Regions from separate parts of the Paenibacillus sp. BGI2013 genome, predicted to be linked through region 2. Evidence: riboswitches for the same ligand, from Rfam matches in the RefSeq annotation. Region 2 holds a riboswitch; each other region holds the start of a gene.
The links. A riboswitch is a leader RNA that binds a small molecule or an ion and turns the genes downstream of it on or off. The one in region 2 is predicted to bind S-adenosylmethionine.
Positions count from the first base shown of each region.

Region 1: linked by a shared signal. The riboswitch ahead of metA (homoserine O-acetyltransferase MetA) and the one ahead of mmuP (S-methylmethionine permease) in region 2 are both predicted to bind S-adenosylmethionine.
Region 3: linked by a shared signal. The riboswitch ahead of CXK86_RS18375 (methionine ABC transporter ATP-binding protein) and the one ahead of mmuP (S-methylmethionine permease) in region 2 are both predicted to bind S-adenosylmethionine.

Region 1 covers NZ_PJFA01000001.1:128,176-135,695, reverse strand. Annotated here, with positions in the region: gene mqnC (cyclic dehypoxanthinyl futalosine synthase) at 1-78, opposite strand, end outside; gene CXK86_RS00635 (trans-sulfuration enzyme family protein) at 320-1,492, opposite strand; gene CXK86_RS00630 (PLP-dependent transferase) at 1,489-2,676, opposite strand; gene metA (homoserine O-acetyltransferase MetA) at 2,701-3,618, opposite strand; SAM riboswitch class I at 3,855-3,978, opposite strand; gene corA (magnesium/cobalt transporter CorA) at 4,430-5,365, shown strand; gene CXK86_RS00615 (HRDC domain-containing protein) at 5,436-6,437, opposite strand; gene CXK86_RS00610 (ROK family protein) at 6,614-7,492, opposite strand.
Region 2 covers NZ_PJFA01000010.1:67,276-74,795, reverse strand. Annotated here, with positions in the region: gene CXK86_RS22210 (ABC transporter permease) at 1-2,199, shown strand, start outside; gene mmuM (homocysteine S-methyltransferase) at 2,283-3,350, opposite strand; gene mmuP (S-methylmethionine permease) at 3,328-4,740, opposite strand; SAM riboswitch class I at 4,833-4,934, opposite strand; gene CXK86_RS22195 (Ger(x)C family spore germination protein) at 5,005-6,207, opposite strand; gene CXK86_RS22190 (spore germination protein) at 6,204-7,304, opposite strand; gene CXK86_RS22185 (spore germination protein) at 7,343-7,520, opposite strand, start outside.
Region 3 covers NZ_PJFA01000007.1:72,219-79,738, forward strand. Annotated here, with positions in the region: gene CXK86_RS18350 (putative polysaccharide biosynthesis protein) at 1-875, shown strand, start outside; gene CXK86_RS18355 (DUF2515 family protein) at 1,075-2,361, opposite strand; gene CXK86_RS18360 (thioredoxin family protein) at 2,503-2,847, shown strand; gene CXK86_RS18365 (COX15/CtaA family protein) at 3,375-4,313, shown strand; gene CXK86_RS18370 (Cthe_2314 family HEPN domain-containing protein) at 4,477-5,193, shown strand; SAM riboswitch class I at 5,323-5,464, shown strand; gene CXK86_RS18375 (methionine ABC transporter ATP-binding protein) at 5,591-6,625, shown strand; gene CXK86_RS18380 (methionine ABC transporter permease) at 6,626-7,285, shown strand; gene CXK86_RS18385 (MetQ/NlpA family ABC transporter substrate-binding protein) at 7,361-7,520, shown strand, end outside.

The sequences.
Region 1 (7,520 bases), on a different contig from region 2:
AAATAGCTCAATCGTGTCTTCCAAGTCCAAACGTTCGCCCCGAAGGGCTTTATCTAAGATACGGTCTACCGTACTCATCGTAAAAAAGCCTCCCTCATGAAGAGAAATTATATAACGATCCGTCCCAACTTGTTCAAGAGAAGCAAGTTCTGGTGGCAACATCGTATTTCTGTACTCCACATATCGTAACACAGGTTACATGTGAAAAAAAGCACCTTATGTACAGGTGCTTTAAAAATAAGTAAAAATTTTTACATATGGAAAAGAATTAGTTCGAACTTAAGTGATACACATCGGCGTATTCGGGCATCCTTTTTTGTTAGGATTCCTGAAGTGCTTGCTCCAAATCTACAATCAGATCTTCGATATCTTCCAGACCTACGGAGAAGCGCAGCAATCCATCTGTAATGCCACGGTCACGGCGAACCTCAGCCGGCATTGCCGCATGAGACATCATCGCTGGGTAGGACAGAATACTCTCCACAGCTCCCAAGCTTACAGCAACAATAGGTAGCTTCACCCGGTTAAGAACTGCTTTTGCACGATCACCTGAACCGACGTCAAAAGAAACGACAGCTCCATATCCTGTGGACTGGCGCTCATGTGCCTCACGGCCCGGATGATCCTCCAGTCCAGGATAAAAGACAGCGGTAATATCACTGCGCTCATTAAGCCATGCCGCCAGTTTGGCTGTGCTCCGTTCACTATGAGCCATGCGAGCCCCCAAGGTTTTCATCCCGCGCATCAAAAGCCAGGATTCTTGTGCCCCGAGTACAGTTCCAAGTCCATTTTGCAGCTGTTTCAGTTGTACGCCAAGTGATTCCGTGCGAGCAACAGCTAACCCTGCAAGTACATCACTGTGACCTCCGAGAAACTTCGTAGCACTATGTACGACGATGTCCACACCAAGCTCAATTGGACGCTGATAGTAAGGTGTCATAAAGGTGTTATCCAGAATCGTGATCAGGTCATGTTCCTTCGACCAGTCAGTTACGGCAGCGATATCCGTAATTCGCAGTGTAGGGTTGGACGGTGTTTCCATATAAACTGCCTTGGTGTTTGGCTTGAGTGCCGCTTTCACTTCATCTATATTGGTCATGTCTACAAAGGTTGTCTCGATCTGCATACGGCTTAATATGGAAGTAAGCAAACGATACGTACCTCCATATACGTCTTCCGTTACAATCATGTGGTCCCCTGCGGAGAACATCATGAACACGCTTGAGATCGCAGCCATCCCCGAAGAATAGGCAAAGCCTCGTGCGCCGCCCTCCAGCAATGTGATGTAATCTTCCAAAGCCTGACGTGTCGGATTACCCGAACGACTGTAATCATGTTGAGGCGGATTGAAGATATCAAAATGATGGAATGTTGATGCTTGGTAGATCGGTACACTGGAGGCTCCAGTCGTTTTGTCAATCTCATCGCCAAAATGGAGCAATTTGGTATCAAATTTCAACTCGGAATTGGGCTTGTTGTTGGACTCACTCATGAGTGCACGCCTCCTTCCACTTCCTGTTGTGCAGCTGTCAGAGCATTGCCGAGATCTGCAATCAGATCGTCCGCATGTTCAATGCCTACAGAGAACCGGAGCAGACGGTCATCCACACCTACGGCTTCACGAATTTCAAGCGGAATATCCGCATGAGTCTGTACTGCGGGATAAGTCATAAGTGATTCGACTCCGCCGAGACTTTCGGCAAAAGCAATGAGTTTGATATGACGCAGCAACGGTTCAACATAACGTGCATCCTTCACTTTGAAAGAGAAGATACCTGTGTTACCGGTAGATTGTTTGTTCTGTATCTCATACCCCGGATGATCGGATAGACCTGGATGATACACTTCAACCACCGCTGGGTGCTCAAGCAAGTATTTGGCAATAGTAAGTGCATTGTGCTCATGACGCTCCATGCGAAGAGCCAGCGTTTTCATACCTTTCATCAACTGGTAGGAGTCACTTGGAGATAATACCGCTCCAATGGAATTATGCAGGAACGCCATCTCAGCAGATAACGCCTCACCTTTGGTAATAATTAGTCCGGCGAGCACATCATTATGTCCGCCCAGATATTTGGTAGCGCTATGAATGATGATATCGGCACCCAGTTCAATCGGACGTTGGAAAAATGGAGTCAACAACGTGTTGTCAACAATGGTCAACAGGTTGTAACTTTTCGCCCAGGAAGCAACGGCTTCCACATCGGTGATCATCATCAGTGGATTGGTTGGTGTCTCAATAAATACAGCTTTGGTATTCGGCTGACGAACCTTCTCCAGTGCTACAAGGTCATTCGTGTCCACATAACTAGCAGTTACGCCGAAACGGGACAGAATACGTTCCAGCAGACGATAGGTTCCACCATACAGATCCAGCGATACAATCAGATGATCCCCTTGACCAAACATGGCAAAAATCGTTTGCAGCGCAGCCATTCCCGAGCTACAGGCAAACCCTGCATCACCGGACTCCAGCGCTGCGGCGGCTTCTTCCAATACTTTACGGGTTGGATTAGTCGTACGAATATAATCAAACCCCGTGCTTTGTCCAAGCTTAGGGTGGCGAAACGCAGTGGATTGATAGATCGGAAAGTTAATGGCGCCTGTTACCGGTTCATTGATGGACCCAATTTGTGCTAAGCGGCTTTCGATTTTCAACTTGTTGTTGTCTTCCATTGCTGCATCCTCCTGTAATCTCGATTAGATTTGCGGGCCAATATCGTAAGGTGTTTCTTGATACACATAGTAATTGAGCCAGTTAGAGAATAATAAGTTGGCATGAGCGCGCCAAGTAGCTGGTGGCACACGGGAAGGGTCGTCATTCGGATAATAATGCCTAGGCAATGCGATATCCAACCCTTTGGCTGCATCCCGGTCATACTCCCACTTTAATGAGAACGGGTCATACTCGGCATGTCCTGTGGCAAAAATCTGTTTGCCGTCTTTGGTAGCAACCAGGAAGATCCCCGCTTCCTCGGATTCAGCCAAAATCTCTAAATTCTCATTCTTTTCAATATCTTCGCGTCTCACTTCCGTATGACGGGAATGTGGAACGTTGAATACTTCATCGAATCCACGCAACAACGGAACATGTGGTTTATTGATGGTATGTGGGAAAACGCCAAAACACTTTTCATCAAGTGCAACCTTGGGTACGTCAAAATGATGGTATAAACCTGCCTGAGAAGCCCAACATATGTGGAGGGTTGAAGTCACATTGGTTTTGGTCCATTCGAAGATCTCCTGGATTTCATTCCAATAGTTCACGTCTTCGAAATCCATCTGTTCCACCGGGGCACCCGTAATGATCATTCCATCGAAACGACGGTGCTCAATCTCATCAAAGGTTTTATAGAACAGATCCAAATACTCTTGAGACGTATTCTTCGACGTATGGGATTTGGGATGTACAAGAACGACATCCACCTGAATAGGCGTGTTTCCCACCAGACGAAGCAATTGTGTTTCGGTCGTTTCCTTTGTGGGCATCAGGTTTAATATAGCGATACGGAGTGGACGAATATCCTGCTGATATGCAGAAGTTTCATCCATGACGAAGATATTCTCTCCTTCAAGTACTTCTTTTGCTGGTAGAGTATCGGGTATTTTGATTGGCATAGTAAGTCTAACTCCTCCTTGTGCATAGATAGATGCAGCCACCCTTGGCTTGATGTCTTCACATCAATACAGTTATAGACTGCCTTGAGCTTGTAAAAACATTGAATTGCTCTTTCATCCAACGTTACAAACAACCTCAAGTTCCTTAGCGAAAATCACTGCTGAGAAGTCGGGGCATATAACAAAGACCTTCCTCGGATTTCGAGAAAGGTCATATGTAAAAAAGATATGCGCCTCTCTCATCTCTCAGTTACAACAGTGCCACTTGACACTTAGTCACTGCAAGAATTAGCACCGTGCGGTATACCGCCGGTTGCCGGGTTTCATCGGGCCAGTCCCTCCACCTACTCTTGATAAGATTTCGCTGTATTAGATTGTAATTAAATATGGTTCACCGTCTACTTTATTACATTAATGCCCTCACGTCAAGATGCAGTTCGATGTCTGCTTCCCAGATCGGAACCGTTCATCATCCGTTGTCATACACTGCCTCAGGGCGCGAAATAGACACATTTTTGCGCTTGAAAGCACCTTGTACCAGCGGTATACTAAACAAGGTGTTATAAACCCTTATGTGAGAGGTGACATATTAAATGGATGGCGACCCGAGGCCTGACTGGCAGCCGAATTCCGACAAACTGCATAGAGAATTGACATCAGCATGCCGGCAGCGGGACGTGACTTCCGTTTGATTATATAGTGAACGCAGCCCTGATCTCCAGGCTCCGCTGCCGACCGGCTGATTTGTTCTTTTTGCGCCCATAATGATAATATCCGCCAAGTTGGCGGGTGCAGAAGGAGTAGATTAACGATGAAAATCCGGTTGGTTAACAACGGTGTATTTATTCCGGTGGACGACATTCAGCAGGCGCTGACTCCACCAGCGGAAGGATTTTACTGGATTGATGCAGACGTAGACGATTTGGCGGTACTTCAGCCGCTGTTCTTGATGCATGATCTGGCTGTGGAAGACTGTCTTAGTGACGAAGAACAACGTCCGAAGATTGAAATTTATGAGAACCATTATTTTATTGTGATTAATAGCATCCGTTTTGATGATGAAGAGATATTTCTACGTGCGGTCAACCTGTTTCTCGGCAGACATTTCATTATTAGTGTTACCAAGCACAAGGTCAGCGAATTGCGTACACTGAAACCCATCCTGTGGGAACAGGAAATCAGTACACCGGATCGTCTGCTGTATTTGCTGGTTGACTTGATTGTTGATAATTATTTCACCGTAGGTGACCGAATTGAAGCACGGATCGAGAAGCTTGAGGAAGACATTCTGATGCACACCAAAAAGTCACATCTGAATGAAATCATCGGGCTACGCAGTGAGATTCTGTGGCTGAAAAAAGTCCTTGGACCTCAGAAAGAGGTTATTAACACCTTGAATAAAAAAGATCTGCGTCTCATCGATGATCAACTGCAAAAGTATTTCAGTGACATCTATGAGAATGCTGTAAAAATATCTGAAACCTTTGAGACTTATCGCGACCTGATGGGCAACTTGCGAGAAGCCTACCAATCCAGTATTGCGAACCGGGCGAATGAGATCATGCGTGTATTTACCGCCATTACCACGGTCTTCATGCCGCTGACAGTCATTACCGGTATATACGGCATGAACTTTACGAATATGCCAGAGCTTAACTGGAAATACAGCTATTTTGTTGTGATTGGTCTGATGGTTACACTGGGCCTGAGCATGTTCTTCATTTTCCGCAAGAAAGACTGGGTATGAACTTTTATGAAATAACAAAGACGAAGCGCTCCTCCGGGAGAAACGCCTCGTCTTTTTTCATTTCTGATTATTAACCAACATTCTTCTCTGTCTCTGCGTGCCGACGGAAGCGGATTCGAATCATGCGCAGTCTTTCATAGACCTGCTCCAGACTTCCTCCATCGGGTTTCTCTCCTCCATACACCTTATGTAATACTGGCTTCAGGAACGTATCTCCCAGCTCCTCATACGCACTCCATACGGCCTCTTGTTCGTTCTCTGGCATCACTGCCAGCTCCACATCAAGAAGACAATCGGTGTCATAACCTTCGTGATCCAGTGCCTCTAACAGCTCAACCAACTCGCGTCGGGATAATCCGGATCGATTAACAATCTCCTCTAACGTATACCCTTCCTTCATGCCTTCAAGCACCTGCTTACGTGTGGTGAACTTATCAAGTTCCTGCTTGTACTTCTGCTCTCTCTGCTTGTATAACCAACTCTCATACTCTTCTTCCTTCAGCGCCGTGTATACCCAGTCCAGCGGGAATGTCGTTGAACGCTCCAGTCCGGTTGTAATCTCCATCCATTCCGTACCATACTCAGTTGCTTTGCTCTCTCCTACGCCCGGAAGTTGCATCAGTTCATCCAGCGATTGCGGAACAAAGGCACTGATCAAACGCAGCAGACGATTTGTTGCAATAAAATACGGTGCCTTCCGGTCAGACACAGCTCTCTTCCTGCGCCATGTGCACAGATCCGTATATAATTGCTCATTGCCGTATAACTCACTGTAACAATGGAGCCGCTGTCCACCATAACTGCGTGACTTCAGATCATCATTCTCATGAAATAACCCCTGCAACTGCGGTCGGTACCCCTCACTCATCTGTATGGCAAGCTGATGACGGTAAATATGAAGCAGCTCCTCCCAAGAAGTCCCCTCATACCAGATGCTGTCCTCACGCTCTCCTTCCTCGTAGCGACTCCATCCCAGCTGCCAACTATCTTCCTCTTCCCCAATCCATAACTGTGCATACTCTGCATTCTGATCTGACATTCTGGACAATCTGTTCATGAAAATGACTTCCATTTTCGTTCCCTCCCTTTGAATATTCAGCTTATACGAGTTAAAGATGCTACCTATAGGCAGCACAAAAAAACACCCCTCCTGCAAAATCCATGCAAGAGAGGTGCTTCCTCATTAACCGTACTATGCTGTTGCCCATATCATACCACAATGGTAAAATTCGTCAATCCCTTAATGACCTACTTATTCAATGCCAACTTGGCAAGCGCCAGTGAACCACACAGACCCGCATTGTCACCAAGTCCTGGTGAAACAACATACTGGTCAATGTCGGATTGAAGTGCCGGATGCTGAACGTATCCAGCCAGCAACTCCTGCAGTTTGCTACGGACCATCGGGAACAGGTGCTCCTGCTTCATTACTCCGCCACCCATGACGATTTTCTGCGGAGAGAGAATGAGAACATAATTCATCAGTGCATGTGCCAGATAATGTGCTTCGATCTCCCAAGCTTTATGATCTGCAGGCAGTTCATAAGCCGGTTGCTCCCAACGTTTGTTAATGGCCGGTCCTGCTGCAAGGCCTTCGAGGCAGTCACCATGATACGGACAGAAACCCTCGTATGTATCCTCCGGATGTCTGCGTACAATGATATGTCCCATCTCTGGATGTGACAATCCATGGACCATTTTACCGCCAACCACAGCACCTGCACCAATACCTGTACCCACAGTGATATACAGACAGCTCTCAAGACCTTGTGCAGCGCCCCAGGTTGCTTCTCCAAGTGCCGCACCATTCACATCCGTATCAAATGTCATCGGCACATCAAAATGCTCCTTGAGCTTGCCAATCACGTTATACTGTCCCCAATGTGGTTTCGGTGTTGTTGTGATATAGCCATATGTTGGGCTTCCTTCAATCGGATCAATCGGACCGAATGAACCTACACCCAGAGCTTCAATGCCTTTGCCTTCAAAAAATGAAATCACTTGAGCCATGGTCTCTTCCGGTGTTGTTGTTGGAAAACTTACGCGTTCCAGAACTTCTCCGTTTTCTGTGCCAATACCACATACAAATTTGGTTCCGCCTGCTTCAATTGCGCCTAAGATCGTCATGTTAGTCACACTCCCAAGTTAGTTTAAA
Region 2 (7,520 bases):
GACCCTGACGCTGTGCACAACTGGTGGGCTTCTCAGGATGGAGTTCAGGTGTCCCCTTTGCTAACGTATCGTACATTTTCAGGCATCATTTTGAATGAAACTCACATCCCTAACATCTACCTGTACATGTTTAATACGCCTCCACCGCCATGGGGTGTGGATGAACTGATTTTCTCAAGCGGGACGCCCGACACAGTTCCCGAACAAGGCTCCGTCTGGATTCCAACGTCCATGGCGAATGCTTATCATATCTCGGTAGGTGATACCATTGGCTTCAAAACCGGCTCAAGCACACTTGAATTGAATGTATCGGGCATTGTCATCGATGTACCATACGGGGCACCCTTCTCCAATACAGCACGGGTCTGGATGAATCCTGCCGATTATCAACATGATCTCGCTACACTTGCTGGCAACGAGAATCGTATGATGGGCATCCATTTTAACGATTACAGCATGAATTCGGTGTATTGGGAACGGTACAATCGTGAGACAGGTATTCCGTTTCTGGAATCCAAAATGGAGTTCGAGGCCATTGCCTCTTTTTATCTGATCATCAATCAGGTTATTGGATTCATCATGATATTCATGGGTGTTGTCATGCTCTCTATCGCCCTGATGACCATCGGATTTACGATTGCGGATGCCATCCTGGCCAATTACAGAACGATAGGAATCCTCAAATCACTAGGTCTGACTTCCCGAAAAACGATAGGCACCTATGTTATTCAATATGCATTGATATCCATCGTAGCCATTATCCCTGGACTTGCACTCAGTATATGGATATCCAAATGGATCATTAATATTTCTGTATCCTCTCTTCGAGTGGGGAATCAGAACATTCCAGTTCAAGGATTGGATGCGGCCATACTGGCCGGCGTACTACTATTTACTCTAGTGATTCTGTTCACTGTGTTACATGCCAAAAAGGCACGCAGCATACAGCCCGTGCAGGCTATTCGTTATGGTATGTCGGAGACAGATCACAGCCGGATGGCTGGCAAAATGAATTCGCCATTGGCGCACTGGATCGGGTTCACACGACTGCCTGTGACCGCCGTGCTTGGATTCCGACATGTGTTCAAAAACACCAAAAGCTCTGTTCTAACAATCCTGCTGACTACCATGGCTTCCTCCGTACTAGTTTTGGGGTATGTTCTGCTGACCAGTATAAACGGAATTGAACAGACCGCAGCTAAATGGGGGTATGACAATGCCAATATCGCAGCAGTCGTAGTGAACAAAAGTAACTTCCCCAAGGCTGAACTAAAGCACGTGTTAGCGCAGGATTCGAGGATCAGCAATGTAGGCTGGCAAGGGAACACAACGGGTGTAATTAGCCCGGAGTCTTTGGCAGCAGTAGAGGGCCAATCCATCAGTCTCAACTTGAGTGTACTGGACGGGAGTTATCAGGAACTTGGATTCGAAACGTTAAAAGGGGTTAACCCACAACATGCGAATGAAATTGCCATTGGTGTAAGTGTAGCCAAAACATCAAATAAAGATCTCGGTGATCTTATCGATATCTATATTGAAGGAGAAAAGCGTACATTCCTCATCACAGGCATCTATCAGGCGTTCGCCAACATGTCTGTTTCAGGCAGAATCACCATTGATGCCATGAGAAGTGTGAACCCGGATTATAGTGAATTTGATGTTATCTTCATCAATGTGAACGATATGGCACAAGCGGGTAAGGTTGCCTCTGAATTAAATGAGCAATTTAAAGATTTTGCTTCGGTAGTCACTCAGAAGACTTTGCTTGATTCGGTTTACGCAGAAGCCGCTAACATCCTGATCTATCCGATGAGCCTGATCGGATTTCTGTTTATCATTGTGACGTTCATCATTATTTTCAGTACCTGTAGAATCAATATCCGTAAAGAAAGCAGAACGTACGGGATATACAAATCGCTGGGAATGACATCTCGCCAAATCCGGTTGTCGCTCACCATGGGAATGTTCATACTGTCCTCCGTGGGAGCCATACTGGGTATTTTCGTCGGCGTATACCTGCTGCCTCTTCTACTCGAAATGGTCCTTTCCGGTTATGGTATCGTACAGCTTCCACTGATCCTGCATTGGGGTGGAATGGTACTGTTCACCTGTCTAAGCATCATTGCAGCCAGTCTTGGCTCGTGGTTCTCTTCGAGAATCATTCGGGAAGCATCGCCACGTATACTGGTTATCGAATAATGTAATCAGAATGCCTTAACACAATAAAACAAGCCCTTCCATACCTCTATAGGATGTGGAAGGGCTTGTTATCATGATATGAACTAATTCCGCCATTTCTTCACAAGTGCACCAATCTGATGTGGCGTAGTGCGGCAACAGCCGCCAATAATCTGCGCGCCCGCAGCAACCCACTGCTCCGAAGCATCACTCATGCTGCCACAGGTACCCTGTCCGCTCCACGTCTTCGTTGCTGCATCATATACTTCTCCCGAGTTCGGATACACAATAACAGGTTTATCGCTGGTACAGCTCAAAATACCCACTGCTTCCGTCACCACTTCCATCGGAGCACAGTTCAGGCCAATCGCCGCAACCTGCGGCTCGGAGCCAAACTTCTGTGCACATACCTCAAGCGGTGTGCCCTCGCTGATGCTTGTCCCGTCTTTTAAAGAAAAGGATAACCAGGCATACGCATGAGGAAACTCCTTCAGTAAATCAACCAGCACTTGTGCTTCCTGCAACGAAGGAATTGTCTCAAACGCCAAAATGTCAGCACCCGCTTCAATCAGCGCCGCCATACGCGGACGGTGAAATGCGGCCAGCGTCTCATCCGACACGCCGTAATGTCCCACATACTCTGAACCATCCGCCAGATAGGCGCCGTACGGACCAACGGACCCGGCAATAATTGGACGTGGACGAAAACTGTCCCCTTCGCGATCTACTGTACGATCTGTTATATGCTCCTCATTCTCTACGTTCTCGGAACGTACCGAAGGAGCTTCTACAAGCTGACCTGTCGAGCTTTCTCTCCCTACTAAACTACTCTGCACTTCTGCCCACACGTCATCTCTCGCCTGTACAGCCAGTTCCACCGTCTTCCGGATCAGCTCCAGTGCTGCCTGTTCACCAATCCCTCTCTTGCGGAAACCATCCACCGTCGCCTGATAACTGGATGTAATCGCACAGTCGGCTCCTGCTCGAAAATAATCTGCATGGACCTGAACAATAACATCCGGATTCTCAAGCAACACACGAGCAGACCATAGTGGATCATCGAGATCACATCCATGCTGTTCGAGTTCCGTAGCCAACGCTCCATCCAGAATCATGACCGGATGTTCACGAAGGATCTGTTCCATGGGGTTAGTCTGTTGTTCTTGCGTCATGTACTTGTCCTCTTTTCTTATTCACACGTTCTGTCAGATAATAAGCAGCGTAACATACTGCGATAAACGGAACCCCACAATACAGCGCAATTCGCTGTGTCGGGTCAAAGGCAATACCTATGCATGAAGCCAGGCATAATATAAATGAAACAATTGGTACCACCGGATACAGTGGTGTGCGGTAGACCAGATCTTTGACCGCATGTCCTTCCCGGATATATTGTCTGCGGAACATGTATTGGGAGGCACTGATACTCATCCATACTGCAACGACAGCCAGACCTGAAATGGAAACCAGCGTAATATACACCGTACCTGGCGCAATGATGCTGGACAGCAAGGCCAGCGCACCACCCACCATACTAATCAGAAGTGCATTCAGCGGTACTCCGCTTTTGGTCAATTTGGCAAACCACGGAGAGATCGTTCTTTTGTCAGCCAGAGACCAGAGCATACGTGAAGATGCATACAGGCCTGAATTGGCAGCAGAGAGAATCGCCGTCAGAATAACAAAGTTCATAATGTCTGCTGCATAGGGTACACCCACCCGCTCCATTACCGCTACAAACGGACTTTCCAGTACACTGGCATCCGACATGGGCAGCAAGGCCGACAAGATAATAATCGTTCCGATGAAGAAAATAACCAAACGCCACAGCGTTGTATGAATAGCCTTTGGTATCGTCTTTTCCGGGTTCTCCGTCTCACCGGCGGCAATGCCGATTAACTCGGTGCCTGAGAAGGCAAAGTTTACAGCAAGCATGGTCATCAATATCGCTGTAGCCCCATGAGGGAACCACCCGGATGCGGTAATATTCGATAGAAATGGAGCCGGTTCAGAATCCGCCATGGGAATGAACCCAAACATGGCTGCGCCACCGATAATAATGAAGATTACGATAGTCACTACTTTTACAGATGAGAACCAGAACTCGGATTCCGCAAAAAATTTCACCGTTAGAGCGTTAAACAGAAAGATCATCAGTGCAAAAACCGCGCTCCATATCCATACGTTTACCGATGGGAACCAGCGCTGCATAAGCAATCCGGCGGCTGTGAATTCGGAGCCAAGCGCAACAGTCCAGGTTAACCAGTATAACCAAGCCACCGTGTAACCTGTTGCCGGTCCGATATATTTGGCTGCATAACTATGAAATGCTCCCGTCTCTGGCATATGAACAGACAGTTCACCAAGACAGAGCATCACCAGATACACAACGATGGCTCCAATCAGATAGGACAGAATGGTTCCCAGTGGTCCCGCCTGCTGAATGGTGTAACCTGAGCTGAGGAATAATCCCGTTCCAATGACTCCTCCGAGAGAGAGCATGACCACATGCCGTGCCTGCATTTTCCGCTGAAAATGCCCTTTGTCGTTGTTGTTCTCCATACCTGCTGCTCCCCTACTTCTTCATCCAGAAAAAACAAAAAAGACCCACTCTGCCTAAAGAGTGCGCCGTTACTGACAAATAAAAACAAACGCTCCTATCTATCAGGCTTTCACCCGCTGGAATTAGCACAGTATCCTTCAGATCTGTTGCTGAGGTTTCTAAGGGCCAGTCCCTCCACCTCTCTGGATAAGAAAATGATTTTTTACTAATATAGCGATCTATCATGAATGTGTCAACAATTAAATAATATATGGCACACCTCGCTATTCGGTGGAAGACCCCGGATTCGTGATGGTGGTCTTTACCTCATAGGTGATCGGCACGGTGCTAAAAATTTTATCCCAATCGTCTTTGACTTTTTTCCATGTTTTAGGTTCTTTAATACGCAAGCTATCCCGAAAATCCGCAACATCTACTTTATAGGTATGCTGCAGTTTGTATAACAACTGTCGAATCTGTTGTTTGGCAAGTTCAGCAAATTCTTTTTCCAATTCACTGAGATACGCACCTTTTTCCTCTTCCTCGGGAGCACGCCAATCCTCCATCAACCAGCCTTCGGATTCAGTTTTCACATGGAATGAAATATCATCGCCAACCACTTTTGGAATTATTGTTGTTTTTTTCTTCTTCATTTCATATACAACAGTGAACCCCTCTTTATTGTATGTCTTCAAGATACCTCCTTTTTCTTTAGGTCTGAGCCAAGATAGCCCTTCTAGATCCGTTTGGCTGAGTTCCCCGATGAATTTTGTTGTTTTCCCATCAAAGATACTGGCACCGGAGAACTTGTCCTCTCCATTGAAGTTCAGTACATTCTGGAGCAAAAAGCTGGAGCCGGATTGCATTTGTGCATCTAATTTGGAGAGTAGAACGGGGTCCAGGATTTTATTGGACAAGTATGAATTACCGGTAATACCTGTAAGATAAAATGCTGGAATCCGGGAAGGATCATCTGAAGTCAGTACATCAACAGCGCGATGATGGCTAATCAACACCAGACAGTTAGGACGAATATCGTTATCCCGAAGTACAAAATCCAGCAGCTGGTCCAGACCATACTTTTTGGCGATATCCTTGGACACAACGATAACCTTCAGATGATGTCCGATGAGCGGATGATCTCGTCTCAGTGCAAACTGACGAAAGATTTGCAGCAAGGAATCTCCGGTAAGCTGTTCATTGGAATAGGACGTTTTACCAGAAGCAGGCGAACCGGATTGTTGGCTCTTCTGACTGCTGGAATTACCCGGAGCAATCTGTACCGTGGCTGTCACATTGTTCTGCTTGGAATACCCTCCTCCCTGATTGGCGATGTTCTCCTCAAATTCCGTCTCTTTGCCGATATCGATCCCGAGACCAACGTAGACACTTAGATCCTCTATCTCTCGACTGCTCCAACATCCGGATATCGTTAAGAGAATGCATAATACAGTGGCTAAGCGTAACAACATGCGGAATGTAATCATGCATGCTTGCCTCCTTTTTTGCGAATCAGACTTAACAACAGTAGTACCAGAGGTAAAATGCCAAACAAAAATACGGACACATTGCCTAGCATATCTCCTAGTACGAAGGTATCATCCACTGTTTTGGGTATCATTGCTGTCAGATAAATGAACGGCAGCAGGCCGTACATGATGCCTTTGATTTTTTTGGAACGAAACAAATCACGAATACCCACCGAAGCGCAGTAATGTGTAATTGCTGTAGTCGAAAAGATTTGCATAATCCAGATGACCAGCAATAAGGATTCAAAACGCTCGAATATCAGACCCTGGATTTCGAAGCTTCTTACCAAATCCAGCGTTGGCCAGGTTCGAGTTTTGATGCCATCGAGCGATAAACTGCCTATAACCATCACCACCGTGATCAAGTAGATAATAGTGGATATGAGTATCCCCCAGGTCATCGCTTTATTGCTCTTCTTCGGATTTTTCATATAGGCAGTCATGATTAACATCACCTCATAGCCCGTATAAGATAATAGTGAAGGCTTCAACCCTTGGAAAACGGGCATAATCCCATCACCGAGGACGGGTCTCAGATTGCCAATCTCGAATAGCTGATTACTAAGCAAAATTTCAATCACAAATATAATAATCGTAATCGGAAGGATGATCTCAAACACACGTACGATAACGCCAAGCCCGCCTGAAATCATATATACACCGATCCACATGAAGACCATCACAATCGCCCAGGTGGGGGTGCGTTCGAGCAGATACATCCCAGTTACTTCAGCCATAACTCTGATTTCGAATGCGGCAATAACTATGAAATACATAATCATAGACAATCCCAGTATGTAAGCAATCCAGCTGCCCGTAATCTCACGGGTGAACTGGAAGACGGTTTTCTCCGGAAATCTGCGACACAGGGTAACCAGAATTATTCCGACACCTATGATAATGAATCCAGATAGGATAATGGAAATCCAGACATCCGGTGTTCCGACAGCTTTGCTGGTCGTTCGAGGTAACGTCAATATCCCGGCACCAAGCATGTAATTGACAATAATTACAACAGCCTGTGTCGTGGTTAGCTTTCCTTGGGAGCCATTCACTTAGTTCACCTCCAGACCTTCAGTAGATGGAATTCCATTTATTTTTTCCGATCATCATCGATCGGATTAGTCATTTTGGGACGCATTCTCATCATATTTAGCGGTGCACGGATAACAAAATCCTTCCATTCATTCATGTGATAGGGAACGGCTGGTGCAACATAAGGTACGCCAAAGCTTGAGAGTCGTGCCAGATGTGTACACACAAGCAGAAAG
Region 3 (7,520 bases), on a different contig from region 2:
TTCCAGCCATTAACTTCATCGATTCATCCCTTGTGGTGCCACTGCTTAGTGGCCAGATCGGACTCGAAGAAGCGACAGGTGTACTTGCGATCCTGGGTGCGAAAGCCCAAAGTATTGCGGGTATTCCTCCGATTCTGGCTATCGCTTTGAGTCAATCGTTGGTGCCTGTCATATCGGCAGCATTTGCCCGCAAGGATGAAGCGCATCTGAAAAGTCAGGTTACACTTGCCTTGCGCATTTCGATTCTGACTGGTATGCCGATTGTCATTGCACTTTGTGCGGCAGCGTATTCGGTCAACGGATTGCTGTTTACCAATCTGGATGGAACGCCGATCATTGCCTTGTTAACATTCGGTACCATTTTCCAGATTACGATGATGACCACCAACTCTATTTTACTAGGGGTAGGGAAACCGCGGATTACGATGATCAGTGTCGCAGCAGGTGTTGTGATCAAATTGATCGCAAGTCTTATTCTGGCGCCGATCTTTGGCATTTACGGCATCATTATAGCAACGGCCCTTTGTTTCCTAGTTATCACATACCTGAATCTGAGGGTCCTTCGCAAAATCGTTGATTTCTCCATCATGGGAGATCGTTGGAAAGGGTTTATCATTACGGTCTTGCTTGCAGCAGGTGTAGGATTTGCAACGAACTGGATTGGCAATACGATCTTTGGACTGTTCCTGCCAGCGCGTGTATCCTTCTTGCTTACCTGCCTTGTGGTTGGTTTGCTTGTTGTGGTGGTGTATCTGGTTCTCATGGTTGTGCTGCGTGTACTGCGCAAGGACGAGCTGGGCAGTTACCCCCGTATTCTGCAAAAAATTCTTCGTCCACTTATGCGTCTTCAACGTGGAGCTGGGCAAAGAGGTTAAACATGCAAGGAGCATCATCCATGCTCCAATATTTTGTGAAAATAGGATACAGGCTCTGTCTGCTGTTTAGCGGACAGGGCTTTTTGTATAGTTAAGGAGAGTTGAGCGACTGAACTCGACATTAGCCCAGCAAGCGAGGATTAGCGGTACATCGGGTATCACATCATCCGTCTTTGCCTGCTCTATATGATTTTTAGCATTAGTGTGTGATGGCCTTGGCATCATGAGCCAGTGCTGTTTTCAGCATGCCATACCGGTGTTCGTGACTCATCTCAAACAGCCATGGCCGACGCGGTGCCGTCAGATAACCGAGACTATCCCGAGTCTGAAGCCAGTCCTGTCTGGTGATCGGTTCATAAGGTGTGTCCCCCCATACGGAGAGCAGTTCCGGACTATATAATCGTTGCCCTTCTGGAAGCCATTCTTCATCCATTAGCTCCTGAGCATAAAGTGTATGTTCCCCTGCCTCGTCTTCACGATTGGTAAACAGCCCAGGCCAATATTCAGCGCGCGAGCCACGATGGGGAACTAAGCGTGCGAACTCCAACACATGTGTGTGTACTTGCTCCACGCCAAACAACAGGGCATATAGCCCTTTACCAAACATGATTCGCTCATCTAGTTTGCCAAAATGTTCAATGACGCGTCCTGCGAGTCCTGCTCCCTGTCCAAGAGGAAAGACGATATGATTCAGACCGGCCAGATTATGCAGATGGAATGCGGGTTTGGAAAGTACTTCTTTTTGAAAATAAGGATGTTGCACCACCCGGCTCTCGATATAGTTCTGCTCATTAATAATTAATGCCACACTTAGCAGTGAACTGCATCGTTCCAGCCAAAAGCGTTCCCAAAACGGCGTCATAAACGCCGATACGTGAAAGTGCGACAAGAGATGGAAACAGCTACGTCCGATCCGGCGACTGTTCATATACAGCAGAAGCTGTGGATATGCATCCTGGAAAATGAGTGCATTGCACCGCTCCAGCAGCCGATACATATGCTGGCGATCGCTTTGATTCTGTAGATTATGCATTAAGTCACTCTGAAGATCTGTCATGTGATATCCGCCGTTGCGAGAGACCATATGGGCCAGTAGTGCCCAATGCAGTTCGGGATATTGCTCATAACATTCCAGATAGGCTGCCGTGCGGGTGATATTACTCCGATTGTGCTCCTGAGTCAGTGTCTTAATCTCTTCCAGAATGATGCAATCTTCTTCGCAGACGAGTGCGCTTTGAACCTGGTCCGTGCGTGTAAAAGATTTGTTGCTGGTAGGTAACAAACGCTCCACCTCAGACTGTAAGGCAGCTGCCGTATCGGTATCCCACTCGATGTCACGCAATGGGTGACGAAGCTGTGCTGAAGCTTGCCATGCAGCCTGTTTGCCACGCCAGATTTCACGGGCAGCACCCGGAATGGAACGGACCATCTGCAGAAGGGACCCGTGATGTTGTTCGCTGGAAGAATCGGTTCTGGTGGAAGTCATGATGTGACATCCTTTCATGATGTTCTGGGTTTATTTTCACAGACCATGTGGTTATTCTAAGTATGCGCTGATTATTTGACTTCCACTCGCCAATTTGCTTCACTTAGGGTAAGACAAGGTACAGAAAGGGAGATGAACCGAATGGAACAGATTACCTCCAAACCGGCTTTTGATGTAGCCATCCAATCCCCACGTTTGACGATTGCCGTATTCAAGGCAGACTGGTGTGGTGACTGCAAATACATCGATCCGTTTATGCCTGAGGTTGAAGAGAAATATGCACGTGAATTGACCTTGATTGAGGTCGACGTGGATCAGGTTGGAACCGTTAGTGAAGAGCAGAATATTCTTGGCATTCCGAGCTTTGTGGCGTATACAGATGGCCGCGAACTCGTACGGTATGTGAACAAGCTGCGCAAGTCGAGAGAAGAGATTGAGCAGTTCTTAGATCGAGCAGTTGAAGTGTACAACACGATCCATAAATAATGTTATATAAGTTCAAATGATGAATATCACACAGGCACTACGATGACAGAATAACCTTCCGATCGCTGTTATCCCCAGATTTCTTTGATCCCTTTTATAAAGGGGAGAAATCCGGGGATAAAGGCGAAGCATATGCTTCCGATGCAGCTTTCTTTCAGAAAGCTTTTAGCTCCGCTTCTTCAGGCTATTTCTGTCCTCTCCGTTATTGTGTAAATGTTTCATGAACTTATATAAAAGTATGACAGGTTCATGTTGTAAAAGGGTATAATAAAAAGAACGCCATTTCTCTTGAAATAGGGAAATGGCGTTTGTGTGTTCGACACGTTCTATGTAAGAAACATTTCTGTACATATCCTCAATGACCTGTGGGTCATTATTTCACCAGACGTTAACATTTTGTCACAAAGCGCGACGTCAATGAACATTTTATCCGTTATAATGAATTTAGTTGTGAAATAAGTGTCAAAGTACCGAAACAAGCGGAGAATATTCTTCGCCATCTTAAACCAACAGCGGGTGAGAAAAAATTGAAACACTTAACTTTGTTTAAATGGTTAACCGTATTAACCTGTCTTGTCATGTTTCTGGCCACTTTTGGTGGAGGCATCGTAACCAAAACGGAATCAGGCCTTGGCTGCGGAACAGAATGGCCTTTATGTAATGGAAAACTCGTTCCGGCACATACTGTGGCTTCACTTATTGAATATTCCCATCGCGCTGTAAGTGCACTGGCTGGACTGTTGTCCATTGCCTCGTTTGTCGCTTTTCTGCGGTTTGGCAAGTCACGCCGTGACCTGCAATTGTTTTCTTTCTTAACTCTGGTATTTGTCATCGTCCAGGGAATCATGGGGGCTTTTGCCGTTGTCTTCTCCCAATCTTCAGCAGTCATGGCACTGCATTTTGGCTTTGCACTGATTGCTTTTGCCAGTTCTCTAATGATGGCGCTGGGCATCAGGCAAGAGGCAAAAGATGGCGGATTGGAGCGACTGAATAAATACCCTCGGGTTAGTAAAAAATTCAGGAATCTGGTCTGGTTCTCCACCATTTACACATATCTCGTGGTATACACGGGTGCATTTGTGAGTCACACGGATTCTGCAGGGGGATGTTCTGGATTTCCGCTCTGTAACGGGCAGATTATTCCTGAGCTTTCGGGTGGGGTAGCGGTTGCTTTTGCTCACCGTGCAGCAGCTGCGTCGCTCGTGATTGTTATCGCAATCCTGGGTCACTTCGCTTACCGTAATCATCCGGACAACAAGGAAATGCGTACTCTGGGTGTGGTATCCGTTGTTCTTATTCTGATGCAAGTAGTCATTGGTATTTTCATGATGGTGACAATGAACCGTCCGGAAGTATACATGTTCGTAGCTCTTGCTCATATGCTGGATATCGCCATATTGTTCGGAGTCTTAACGTATATGAGTTTCCTGGTGTACAAGCTACATCGCCCGGCTAATCGTTTTTAAATATGAAAGTCCACCATCCAGTGATGTACATCATTGGACAGGTGGACTTTGTTTGATGTCAGAGGGATCAGGGCAACCTATGGCAAGCAGCAATTACACGGAATGAATGATGTTTCGTTTACGGTGATGAATTCTTGTTTTTTTGGAAAAGAGGAGGTTAGATATGCTGCGAACGTTGTTGGGGGAAAAGCCACGTATAAACGAAGGTAAATTGAAGGCAGCGATGGACGCAATGGCGCATACGCTTGAGCTATTTCAACGACAAATGCATGTGGACCATGATCCCACGCATGACTATCGGAAACTGTATGTGTGGACTCAGGGACTCATCTCCTCACTGGATGAACTGGAGCAAAGCTGTTTCGCTGCTGCTCATTTTCGTAAAAAGGTCGTTGCAGGATCAACGGATGATATGACGCCGACTGAAAAAGCCGAGTATGCACGGTATGTGTATTTCTACAAAGATGGCTTTATCCGCTGCTTTGCCATTCTGGATAAAGTCGGCACGGTATTAAATGAAATATTCCAGTTGAATACTTCAAATACCAAAGCGCATTTTTCTTATTTCACAATGTTAAGGCAGTTCGACTATGCGAGGGAACATCATGATCTTGCGTTGCAATTAATACAGATCAAGGACTCTTATCGTGAGCCGATGAGCAAGCTGCGCAAACGACGTAATATGGAAATTCACTACATGAACTCAGAAATGCACGATGACCTGTGGCAGTTACACCAGACCTTGCAAGGTAAAGTGAAATTGGAGGATCTGAATCAGCATGTGCAGGAAATGCGTCAGGGTGTCGATATGGTCTGTGAAACGTTAACAGCCTCTTATAGTTATATCAATAAAATATGGAAAAGAAATAATTCCCTTTGACAAATCGGAATACTTGGAATATACTGAGTTTCAATCGAATGTTACACGGATATAACTGATTTTTTGGAAGTTACGTTCACATTATAAAGCATAAACTACATGAACTTATAAAATCCTACAACAACATATTTCTTATCGAGAGCGGCGGAGGGACAGGCCCGATGAAGCCCGGCAACCGATTTGTAATGACATGATACATGTATCATTCGTTATAGATGTTAGGTGCTAATTCCTACAAAATGGTGCAAGACACGATTTTGGCAGATGAGAAGGTATATTCTTTCACGTGAAGAGCCCTCTTTGTATCTGCAAAGGGCTCTTTTTTTGTACTTTAAGGGGAGTTTTCCTTTAGATCGGGTAAAGATACATGTAGGTGGTTGGAAAGGGGCAAGTGCGATTGATTGAATTAAAAGGTTTAACGAAAACGTACGGCAAAGGAACAAAATCTACAACAGCGTTATCCGAGTTGAATTTGAGCATCCAAAAGGGCGAAATCTACGGAGTGATTGGCCATTCCGGAGCGGGCAAAAGCACATTGATTCGCTGTATTAATTTGCTGGAACGGCCTACGGAGGGTGAGGTATGGGTTGACGGAATTAACCTGACTGAACTGAGCAAAACCGAATTGCAGCAACAGAGACGCAAGATCGGAATGATTTTTCAACACTTTAATCTGTTATCTTCGGCAACGGTATATGACAATGTAGCTTTTCCACTAAAGCTTGTGAATACACCCAAGGAAGCCATTGATCGCAAAGTGAAGGAAATGCTTGCACTGGTTGGTCTGGAGCACCACAGCAGCAAATATCCGGCTCAATTATCGGGTGGCCAGAAACAACGTGTAGGGATTGCGAGAGCACTTGCAAGTGATCCAAATGTACTTCTCTGTGATGAGGCTACTTCGGCACTTGATCCGCAGACGACAAATTCAATCCTGAAGTTATTACTCGACATTAATGAAAAGTACAACCTAACGATTGTGCTGATCACACATGAGATGCATGTCATTCAGAACATCTGTGACAAGGTGGCTGTCATTCATCAAGGTGGCATTGTGGAACAAGGACCTGTAACAGACGTGTTCCTGAAGCCACAGCATGCGATCACGCGGGACTTCATGATGCGTGACCATGAAGCTGGACTTGCTCTGGAAGAGACCGCTCTGGCAAATGCAGGCGTTGAATTGCAGGCAGGTGCTGCTTCCAAACTTGTGAAGATATCCTTTCTGGGTAACAAAACGTATGAAGCGATTTTGTCTAGAACGGTACGTAAGACAGGCGTGGATTTTGCCATCCTGCAAGGTACAATCTCTACGATCAAACAGGTTCCTTATGGGCAGCTGACCGTTCGGTTCGAGGGTGATTCAAATGCGATTGATCGGACGATATCAGAATTAACCGCTGAGGGACTTGATGTGGAGGTGCTTCGTTAGATGGATTTTTCAACAGTTCGCTGGGAAGAGGTTGGTAAAGCCTCCATTGAGACACTGCAAATTTTGGGTGTATCAGGCTTGTTCACCGTAATTTTTGGTTTACCGCTCGGAGTGCTGCTGTTCATGACAGCCCGATCTGCTTCGATCAAGTCACGGACGGTGTACATTATATTGTCCTTGATTGTGAATATTTTGCGCTCAGTCCCATTTATCATATTGATTGTTGCTCTTATACCGTTCACTCGTTCACTCGTCGGTACTGCTACAGGTGTGTTAGGTGTTATACCACCTTTAGTTATTTCAGCAGCTCCTTATTTTGCTCGTTTGGTGGAGACGACGTTGCGAGAAGTTGATCGGGGTGTCATTGAAGCGGCACAGTCGATGGGTGCATCGACCGGACAGATTGTAAGACGGGTGTTACTGCCTGAGGCACTGCCTGGACTGCTTGCGGGTATAACGATCACCATTGTTACGCTTGTCTCCTATACGGCGATGGCGGGCATGGTTGGCGGTGGAGGTCTGGGAACACTGGCAATCAACTATGGGTATTATCGTTATCAAAATGAAATCATGATTATATCCGTAGTGTCGATGATCATTCTAGTGCAAATTCTCCAGATGGCTGGAGATCGCTTGGTTACATTTTTCACCAGGAAATAACACATAGATAACATGATGGTTATGCAATAATGCGGACGCCACATGACAAAAATGATTAGAGAAGGGGTTTTACACATGAAAAAATGGTCTTTTGCTCTACTTAGTCTTATGTTGATTGCGGTTCTCGCAGCTTGCGGAAACAACAAGGACGCCGATAGCGGCGCAGACAATTCAGCAGGTGCACCTCGTACAGTTGAATTGAAAGTTGGAGCTTCACCTACACCACACGCAGAGA